One region of the Paenibacillus sp. FW507-14B1B genome, then DNA from elsewhere that is predicted to be linked to it. Evidence: predicted binding sites of a transcription regulator. Region 1 holds the regulator's gene; each other region holds the start of a gene.
What was found. The regulator LexA, encoded in region 1, represses DNA repair genes until DNA is damaged. The targets are predictions, from matches to a motif close to CGAACATATGTTCG.
Positions count from the first base shown of each region.

Region 2: recA (recombinase RecA) is a predicted target of LexA. The motif match lies at 1,913-1,926, and genes of this name have one in related genera.
Region 3: AC3WJJ_RS11450 (YhjD family protein) is a predicted target of LexA. The motif match lies at 1,212-1,225, and genes of this name have one in related genera.

Region 1 is NZ_JBYSWS010000001.1:742,667-745,917, reverse strand. Features, by position in the region: gene glnA (type I glutamate--ammonia ligase) at 1-385, shown strand, start outside; gene lexA (transcriptional repressor LexA) at 897-1,523, opposite strand; gene AC3WJJ_RS03290 (LysM peptidoglycan-binding domain-containing protein) at 1,699-2,061, shown strand; gene AC3WJJ_RS03285 (DUF896 domain-containing protein) at 2,219-2,419, shown strand; gene AC3WJJ_RS03280 (hypothetical protein) at 2,485-3,003, shown strand; gene AC3WJJ_RS03275 (HAD family hydrolase) at 3,052-3,251, shown strand, end outside.
Region 2 is NZ_JBYSWS010000002.1:288,105-291,355, forward strand. Features, by position in the region: gene AC3WJJ_RS09450 (regulatory protein RecX) at 1-648, opposite strand, end outside; gene recA (recombinase RecA) at 780-1,841, opposite strand; gene AC3WJJ_RS09460 (competence/damage-inducible protein A) at 2,077-3,251, opposite strand, start outside.
Region 3 is NZ_JBYSWS010000002.1:682,351-685,601, forward strand. Features, by position in the region: gene AC3WJJ_RS11440 (divergent polysaccharide deacetylase family protein) at 83-844, opposite strand; tRNA gene AC3WJJ_RS11445 (tRNA-Leu) at 1,008-1,091, opposite strand; gene AC3WJJ_RS11450 (YhjD family protein) at 1,266-1,691, shown strand; gene AC3WJJ_RS11455 (carboxymuconolactone decarboxylase family protein) at 1,797-2,126, opposite strand; gene AC3WJJ_RS11460 (hypothetical protein) at 2,205-2,420, opposite strand; gene AC3WJJ_RS11465 (hypothetical protein) at 2,608-2,937, opposite strand; gene AC3WJJ_RS11470 (xanthine phosphoribosyltransferase) at 3,063-3,251, opposite strand, start outside.

The DNA.
Region 1 (3,251 bases):
CCCGATGATCCGTATTCCAGCTTCCCGTGGACTTAGTACTCGTGTGGAAGTTCGTAACCCGGATCCAGCAGCGAATCCTTACTTGGCTTTGGCTGTAATGCTTAAAGCAGGTCTTGATGGTATTAAGCGCAAGCTTCCATTGCCTGCTCCAATCGACCGTAACATCTATGTGATGACGGAAGAAGAGCGCATTGAAGAAGGTATTCCAAGCCTTCCAGCTAACCTGAAGGAAGCACTGAACGAGCTGCTTCGCAGTGAAGTGATCTGTGATGCTTTGGGTGACCATGCCTTGGCACACTTCTATGAGTTGAAAGAAATTGAGTGGGATATGTATAGAACACAAGTTCACCAATGGGAACGCGATCAATACATGACTTTGTACTAATACCTTCAGCCCTTGGCGCTCTAAGCGCCAGGGGTTTTTATTTTGGGGGGCACTATGAGGGGAATGGTTAATTTGAGGTCTTTGCCCCCATATTACCCCCAAAGTTTGTATAGGCTTCATATTTTTCAATGCTGTCGTTTTCGATTTTCTTAGAAATATGAGCGTTTTTCACATCATGTTTCTATCATTCTTCTAAAAAAGGACTAATATCGGCTCCTCATTACCTACACTATGAAGTCACTGTTTGAATAGAATAGATTTATGAATGAACGGGAGGTGATCCTATGATAGGAAGAAGAAGTAGAAGAGTAAAGGTTATTGTCCTGAAACCTGGTGAAAAAGTAGTTGTTGTCTGTAAACATCATCGTCGTTAAGTTTCGTAGATAAGAATAGCAGACCCAGGCAAGTTGCTTGGGTCTGCTATTCTTATTAGCACAAGATGCAGAAAAAAGCTACCGCTTGTACAAAGACAATGCGGTAGCTTTTCATGTTCAAGTACTTATTCAGCTCTTTAATGAATATCTCTAAAGACACCTACAACTTTGCCGAGAATCGTAACATGGTTTAAGCGTAACGGCTCATAAGTTGGATTCTCCGGCTGAAGACGAATATGGTCTTTCTCTTTATAAAAAGTTTTCACAGTGGCTTCATCTTCCTCAGTCATAGCAACAACAATATCACCATTGTCGGCGGTTTGTTGTTGACGGACGATTACATAATCTCCATTATGAATCCCAGCTTCGACCATACTGTCACCCATAACAGTAAGCATGAACACCTTGTTGTCACCAACAAAATGCTGTGGTAGTGGAAAGTAGTCTTCAATATTCTCTGTTGCAGTGATCGGAACCCCGGCAGTAACTTTACCAACTACAGGAACTCTAGAGATCGTGTGGGTAAATAGATTACTATTCTCCGATTCTTCTTGACCAAGCAACTCAATAGCTCTCGGTTTTGTAGGGTCACGGCGGATTAAGCCCTTCTTCTCCAAACGGTCAAGATGACCATGCACTGTTGAACTGGAAGCAAGTCCAACAGCTTCACCGATTTCTCGTACGGAAGGCGGATAGCCTTTACTCCGAACTTCGTTGCGGATAAACTCCAAAATCGCCTGTTGGCGGCTGGATATCTTCGACATTCCGTATCAACCCCATTTTAGTAACGTTTGGGAAAATTATATCATAGAACTTCCGTTCGTACAAACATAAGTTCTAAAATAATTAAGAACAACCGTTCGCAAAAGTATTGAAACAAACAAGTGTTCGTGTTATATTAAAAACATAAGAGAACACTTGTTTGGGAGATGATGATAAATGAGATTTACTACATACCGCAGTATTTATGAAGGTCAATATCAAGAAGAACTTAATGAGATTACATTTTGGGATCGGACCATAGATTTTATGAAGACTCGTATCGGTAAGCTCACATTAGTTATTCTTATATTTGTATCAGGATGGACAGGAGCCATTTCCGTATTTGCTGGAGGATTGGACAAGCCAGTAGCTGAGAAGAATGTAATCGTCCAGCCTGGTGACTCGCTCTGGGGGATTGCAGCAACCCATAAGCCTAAAGAGATGGACACAAGAGTATATATAAGCTCTATACGAGAAATTAATGGGCTGAATGGACCAGATATTCAAGCCGGAGATGTACTCTCTCTACCTCTATGGTGAACCTACTGATAGGACAATGCTGGATTCAATATCTATAAAGATAATGGTATAATAATAGAAGAGCGCGCATGTACGAGCTTGATAAGGAGAGGCTTCCTTGACAAGCTCTTTTTCACATGTCAAAGTTAAAAGTGAATTTTTTATTGGGGGCGAAGGAATGGATATCGATGCATTGGTAGAACGTATTAATGTTCTGGCTAGAAAACACAAAAATGAAGGGTTGACGGAGGAGGAACATAAAGAACGTTCCGAGCTTCGTGAAGTCTATCTTAATAATATTCGGAGAAACTTCCGACAGCAGTTGGATTCGATCGAATGGGTAGATGAAGAGAAAGACGGATCTGGACTTAAACATTAAGTCGTGACCGGGCGTCTGCTCGAGTAATCTTTTCATTATAGATGTAAGCGAAGAGGAGGAGACCTATGTCTCGATCATGGGAAAGAAAAGTCAGCAAGAATATGTCTCAGCTTAACAAACAACGTAAGAAACAAGGCCAATCCATGTTGGGGACCACGACAACAGGAGCGAGTGATGGGGATGTATTTAAAGGGCGCAAATTTGTGCTGCCTATCGTTCTTGTTGCATTAGCAGTTCTTTATGGACTACTTGGCATAGTAACTGCTGAAGCAGGTAATACAGTCTTGAACTGGATTGGCGTAAGTTTATACTTACTTCTCGCATTGATGATTTTTTTGCGGAAACCATTTTTGAAAGTTGGACGTAGCACGCTTTCTACATTTAAATTTAACCGTGAACGTAAATTGTCAGCATCCGAAATTTCAAAAATTAAGATTTTGCAAGGATCTGTAGTCATCGAGAACAAAGCTCGCGGAGGAAACTGGGTATTCTCACGTCTTATTAATCGTTATGATACCAAAGCGATGGGAGAAAGACTTGAGGAGTTCGCTAAAGTAAATAATATTCCTGTAGAGCATGAGTAATAGTTACCTGGTTCATCTAAGAGATATGTAAAGGGAGATGGGGAGAAGATGTCGGTATCTGCGGTACTATTTGATTTGGATGATACATTATTGTGGGATGAAAGAAGTGTAGAGGAAGCATTTGAAGCAACCTGTCAAGCTGCAGCAGAGAGCACTGGAATCGATGCCTCTGCTCTGCTTGCTGCTGTTCGAAGTGAAGCTAGATCTTTGTATGAAACATATGACACCTTTGCATTTACCAAAATGAT
Region 2 (3,251 bases), on a different contig from region 1:
GCCCCGACGCATTAAGAAAGCCCCTGTCTTACGTTTGCGCTCAAGTGCATCTCCTTTGATCTGCTGCCACTTCTTCTTTCCTATCAAATATGCACTATAAAATTCATCCTCTTCATTCACTTCATTTAAAGCATCTACGATAAGTTCACTATCAATGCCCTTCTGTCGAAGCTCCTGCCGCACCCACATGCGTCCCTTCTTCTGCTTCGTAATCCGCTGTTCAGCCCATTGCTTAGCATAAAGCTCATCATCAACTAAACGTTCCTGCTGTAGACGCTCTATCGTCTTCTCGATCCCGTCAGCAGTCATTCCCTTCTGACTAAGACGCTGCGCGATCTCCTTCTCCGTTCGGGGCTTTCGTTCCAAGAAACGTAGTGCCTCCACATAAGCTTGCTGTCGTTCATCAGCAACAACAATCTCCTCTAGCTCTTCCTTCTGGAACACACTACCCTTCATCAATCGATATTTGATCATGATATCTTCATGAACGGACATGCTATATTGCCCAAATCTAATCAGGTAACAATGCTTAGGTTTTCGCATCATCTCAACGGAGGTGATCACTAAGTCCTGGTCATTCGGAAAAAGAGATATTCCTCTTGACTCCTCGTCTTCTATTGAAGACTGTTGATCATTGTGTATGTCCATAAAATCCCCTCCTGCTACACTCATTCTTACAATTATAACACTTTCCGATCAGATCTAGATTGTAAAGAAGACCGTTTGGTGTAATAACTAACACCAAACGGTCTATCAGATACCGCTAAATATACTATAAATTATTCAGCTTTAAACAGTTCTTGTTCTTCTTGTTCTTCCTTAAGCTTTTCACTTTCACTAGCCTCAGGTACATTAGTTGACAGATTGCTTGCCTCACGGATTTTCCGCTCGATAACATCAGCAATCTCCGGATGCTCCTTCAGGAATTGCTTAGCATTTTCACGGCCCTGACCCAAACGTTCACCTGTAAAGGAATACCACGCGCCACTCTTATCAACGATATCTAGTTCTGTACCGATATCAATCAGGCTGCCTTCTTTCGAAATGCCTTCTCCATACATAATATCGATTTCAGCTTGTTTAAAAGGAGGTGCTACCTTATTCTTGACGACTTTGACACGTGTACGGTTACCTACCACGTCATTCCCCATCTTGATGCTCTCAATACGACGAACATCCAAACGAACCGTTGAATAGAACTTCAACGCACGGCCACCCGGGGTTGTTTCTGGGTTACCAAACATTACACCAACCTTCTCACGAAGCTGGTTGATAAAGATAGCAATCGTCTTCGATTTGCTGATTGCCCCTGACAATTTACGAAGTGCTTGAGACATCAAACGAGCTTGTAGACCTACGTGAGAGTCACCCATGTCACCTTCGATCTCCGCTTTCGGAACAAGCGCTGCTACCGAGTCAATAACGATAATATCGACAGCACCACTGCGTACTAACGCTTCTGCAATCTCAAGAGCCTGTTCACCCGTATCTGGCTGAGACAGCAACAGCTCATCAATGTTAACACCTAGTTTGCTCGCGTAAGCAGGGTCTAGAGCATGCTCCGCATCGATAAATGCAGCTTGTCCACCCACTCTTTGAACTTCGGCCACAGCATGGAGTGCTACGGTAGTCTTACCGGAAGATTCAGGTCCATAGACTTCAATGATCCGGCCTTTCGGAAGACCGCCTGTTCCTAATGCTATATCCAATGCCAAAGATCCGCTCGGCACGATTTCGACTTGCATGTGAGTTGATTCACCCAACTTCATAATTGAACCTTTACCGAACTGTTTCTCTATCTGACGAAGCGCCATATCCAGCGCAGCACGACGATCTGACAATTCTTCCACAACCCTTCAATTGTTGATAGATTAATCATACCTTGTTTCGTTTCGTTTGCCAAGCATTTTTTCGAACATACATTCGTTTTTTTTACTGAAGCATTCCCTCCTTGTTTGAACCGCAGGTGCTCCAGAAACAGCAAAAACCGCGGCAACATCATTTGATATGCCACGGTTCTTCCGTATATCCATTATACTGAACAACAGACTTTGATTCAAGTCTATTGTTAATTTTTTACTGAAACTGAGTTGCTGTAAGTCTCAGCCACAAACGGTACAAGATCGCCTTAGTCGCACGTAGACGAACCATCTCTCTGTCACCTTTAAGGTGAAGCTCATGTACTTCTGTCTTCTTGCCACGCTCTGACAATCCGATATACACAAGTCCGACTGGTTTACGTTCTGCATAGCCTGGCCCAGCCACTCCTGTCACAGATAAACCGAAATCACTATCTGTCACCATCCGAATCTGTTCAGCAAGAACCTCCGCAACTTCAGGAGATACTGCACCTGGCGCATCCTCACCTTCTAGAAGCTGCTGTGGAACATTTATCAGCTTATGTTTAATCTGGTTCGTGTAGCAGACAATTCCTCCTAGTAGCATCGTCGCACTACCTGGAATTGAAGTGATATTCTCCATTACCAGACCACCTGTACAGCTTTCCGCAGCACTAATGGTCCAGCCTTGATCAGCCATCATATCAACGATAACTTTTTCAATGGGAACATCCTCGTTTGCATACATATGTTCTGGAACAATCCCCTTGATCTGTTCTTCGAGAGCAGTAAGCCGCTCCATGGCCTCACCTTCGCTGGAAGCCTTGGTGGAAATGCGAACCGTCACTTCGCCTTCTTTTGCATACAGAGCAATGGTGGGGTCGCTTTGCTCGCTGATTAGATCACTAAGCCGGTCATCCAGCGCAGACTCACCGATCCCCGCAAATTTAAGCATCTTGGAGTAGAGTGGCAACTCATCGGTGAGTACATGCTGCATTAACCAAGGCTTCGCCTGTTGTTCAAACATCGGCATCAGCTCTCTTGGAGGCCCCGGAAGTACAATATAATGAGTGCCATCATGAGTAATAGCATTCCCTACAGCAAGTCCTGTCTCATTCGGCAGGGGTGTTCCTCCATCTATTGACAAGGCCTGGCGTTTATTATTCTCTGTCATTTTCTTACCGCGATCCATAAAGAAGCGGTCTACATTGTCCATAGCCATTCTGTCAATATGAAGAGAAGTCCCGATAAATTCCGCTAATGCATCTTTCGTAATATCATCCTGTGTCGGTCCTAGACCCCCGGTCAAGATTATAATATCCGTCCGAGCACTGGAGATCGCAAGTGATTCCTTAATACGCTCCATGTTGTCACCAACGACGGTCTGATAATATACATCGATCCCCATACTTG
Region 3 (3,251 bases), on a different contig from region 1:
GTCGTTTTTTATTCATGGATCATAATACAAAAAAAGGGCGTGTTCACTCCAATCGAGTAAGCCGCCCTTTTCCTGTCTAAATCTAAAACAATGGTAGAGGATTCGGAGTCCAGCCAGATCTCTCCTGTACCAATTCTTGAATCCCTACGAACTGCACCTTCTTTTGAAGCTCAGGGATCAATCCCTGAATGCCAGTCGCTGTCCGTTCACCAAATACCCCAACATGCCCTATAGTAATGCAAGACTTATGTGTCTGTGCGTGCTTCGCTGCACTGTTCAGCTGTTTCGTAACATGCTGGACGGTGTGCACATCATCCAAAAAAATGTCATTCCCGATATTCGGCAGCCCTTTCTCGGCAGCCACTCGGCCAGCAACAGAATGATAATTTGTTTTGCTATCAATAAAGAACAGGCCGTGCTCCTTGCACACATCAAGTACAATGGACATAATCCGCTCATCGCCCGTGATTTTGGAACCCATATGATTATTTACTCCTACCGCATGAGGAACCTGAGCTATAGCCTCTTCCATGCGTTTACGAACTTCTTCATCCGTCATTTCACTTGTAATGGCACCAGGCCCGAGCCAGTCTGCTTTGCCTTGTTTTGGTTCCATTGGCATATGGATAATCACATCATGCCCCATCTTATGAGCTTGTTCAGCGTCACTTTTACTCGTCGGTAAGAATGGCATGACTGCAACTGTGATTTTGATCGGCAGACTCAGCATCTGATCCGTTCCCTTTTGCCCATTACCAAAATCATCAATAATAATGGCAAGCTTAGGCTTATCCACCTCATTAGCCTCAACTTCTTGAGGAAATACACCAGTCAACGACAGCATCAATATTGCAGTACATACCACGGTTAAGTATTGCTTCACATTTCGCATGGAATTCTCCCTTCACGATAGATCCTGTTCTATAGTGTTTGAGAAAGCGGCAACAAATATGTAGTTAAGCATACGAAAAGAAGACGTCTCCCAGAGGGAAACGTCTTCTTCATAATGCGGTCGAGAGGACTCGAACCTCCACGGGGGTTAGCCCACACGGACCTGAACCGTGCGCGTCTGCCAATTCCGCCACGACCGCGTATTGTTAATCACTGCATCAAGTACTCGTTGCGGCGACAAGATATATCATATCACGCTAAATAAATGGAGTCAACATTTTTTTAGTTCTTGATTAAAGAATCGAAATCAGGTTAAAATAAGAACGTAAGTTCGTATTATGTACTCAACTTCTAAATAAAGGCGGTGAGCATGTATGGCAATGACGGGAATTACTTCAGAAGAACGCGCCCTAATCAAAAGCTATTTGCTCCTCATATTCATCCATAAAGTCTTTGAACGAGACTGCCGAATCATTCAGGAAAGCGGTGTGTTTAAGACCCCACAGCTATACGTTGAGATTGTAGGTAATGGTGCCAAGAGAGCAGCTATTTTACTCCGTGAAGTGAAACAAGAATTTATGAAGCGCACGATCAAAGTATACAACATTCAGCGAGGGGTGAATGGAATTGAGGCTCGGTATGCCTGTCGTGGATATGTGGGAAGTATGGAACTATTATGGCCTTCCTTCCGCGAGGAAATGATGTGCCGCATGCGTGCTTATCTTGGGCTGACACCCATAAATACCGAAGCTACCTCGCTCTCTTCTCCAGAGCATTCACATCTTAGCTTAAGTCAGTGAATTACCTTAATGCTCTTATATAACGAAGAATAACCAAACAACCGTCTCCTCACCAGCTTACAGCCGGTAACCAGAGACGGTTGATATGTTTGGCTTGTTCTGCATCTATTGTAAGTTAGGCTGAACACGCATTATTCCTTGGGCTAATGCATGCCCAGCACTGGCGGCTGAAGCAACAGCTACAGCTTCCATAATCTGAGCATCTGTAGCACCCTTCGATCGCGCTTCTTCCATATGATAATATGTGCACAATTCATTATTGGCGAACAAGCCAATACCGAGCGCTATAAGCTGCTTCGTCTTTTCATCGAGCTCGCCGCCTTGAAAGCAGACTCCTGTAAACTGATGATACGCTTCTGCCATCTGTGGCATTGCTTCTTTGAGATGCAATATCTCATTTTTGTACGTACTAATTTTATCACTTGATAAATCCATCGTGCAGGACACCTCACTCATTAGTCTGGTTTCCCGATTAAGGTGTCCTGCCTGGTCTAGATCTATGCCTCTGTCTTCTTATGCCAACGGGCTTGTCCGAGGTTCTTCATACAGCTGGTAGCTGTATCTTCGATCAAGCTTCACAACACGACGGTTACGTCTACGGATAATGACATGCTCAGGATCCCAAGCAACAACGATACCTGTCACATCATTACTTTCCAGATCATCCCGAACCACACGAACACGATCCCCCGATAAACGCAGTTCATTCAACCGTTCATCACTTATCATGATTACATGCTCCTTTCGTACAATGTCGTTATTGTCAGGCGAGGTGTTAATATACGAAACGACAATTTCGCTAAAACGATTGTTCCCCAATTTCAAAAAGAGACCTAAATAGAATCATTTAGGTCTCTTGAGTGTGATATGGTTTAACATGAACACTCTGACAAAATGTTACTCTCTTGTTTAACGACTAGCGCTGTGCAGGCTCGATGCTATCATTCTTCTCAAACCAGAAATCAAGTACAGTTGACGACATGACTCGTTTCTCAACATAATCCACCTGCTGCGTTGTGAATTGTTGTCTCCAATCATAAGAGAGCTCCTCGCACAATCCAGCGATCGTTAGTAGTTCAGACCAAGCAACATAGCGCTTATACCAGAAGAACTGAGGATGTTCAATCATATAGGGATAAAGATCATCAAACTCCGTATGTTTACAATCCAAAGCACGTTCAAAGTGTACCTTCGCACCATTTAATTTCTCAATCAAAAACGGCTCGGTTACCGGTTCTTTCCCCATTGTGTTGCCTCCTCTCTCTTTCCTACCCTTTCATTATAAGACAAAAAAACGGGTCCGAAAAGAAGTTGTTAAGATTTTAGGCTTGGTTACATAAAAAAAGAGAATTAAGAATTTATTCCTACCAGCTAGTCCCCAAATGTGATCTTTCCGTCTTCTAGAGAAGTGATCTGAACAAGCGATTCCACTTCAATTCCCTGTTCGCGAAGCGTCCTTGCACCTGCTTGAAAGCTCTTTTCGATGACAACACCAAGACCTACTAGTTCTGCACCTGCACGCTCAATAATTTTGATCAATCCACGAGCTGCATCACCATT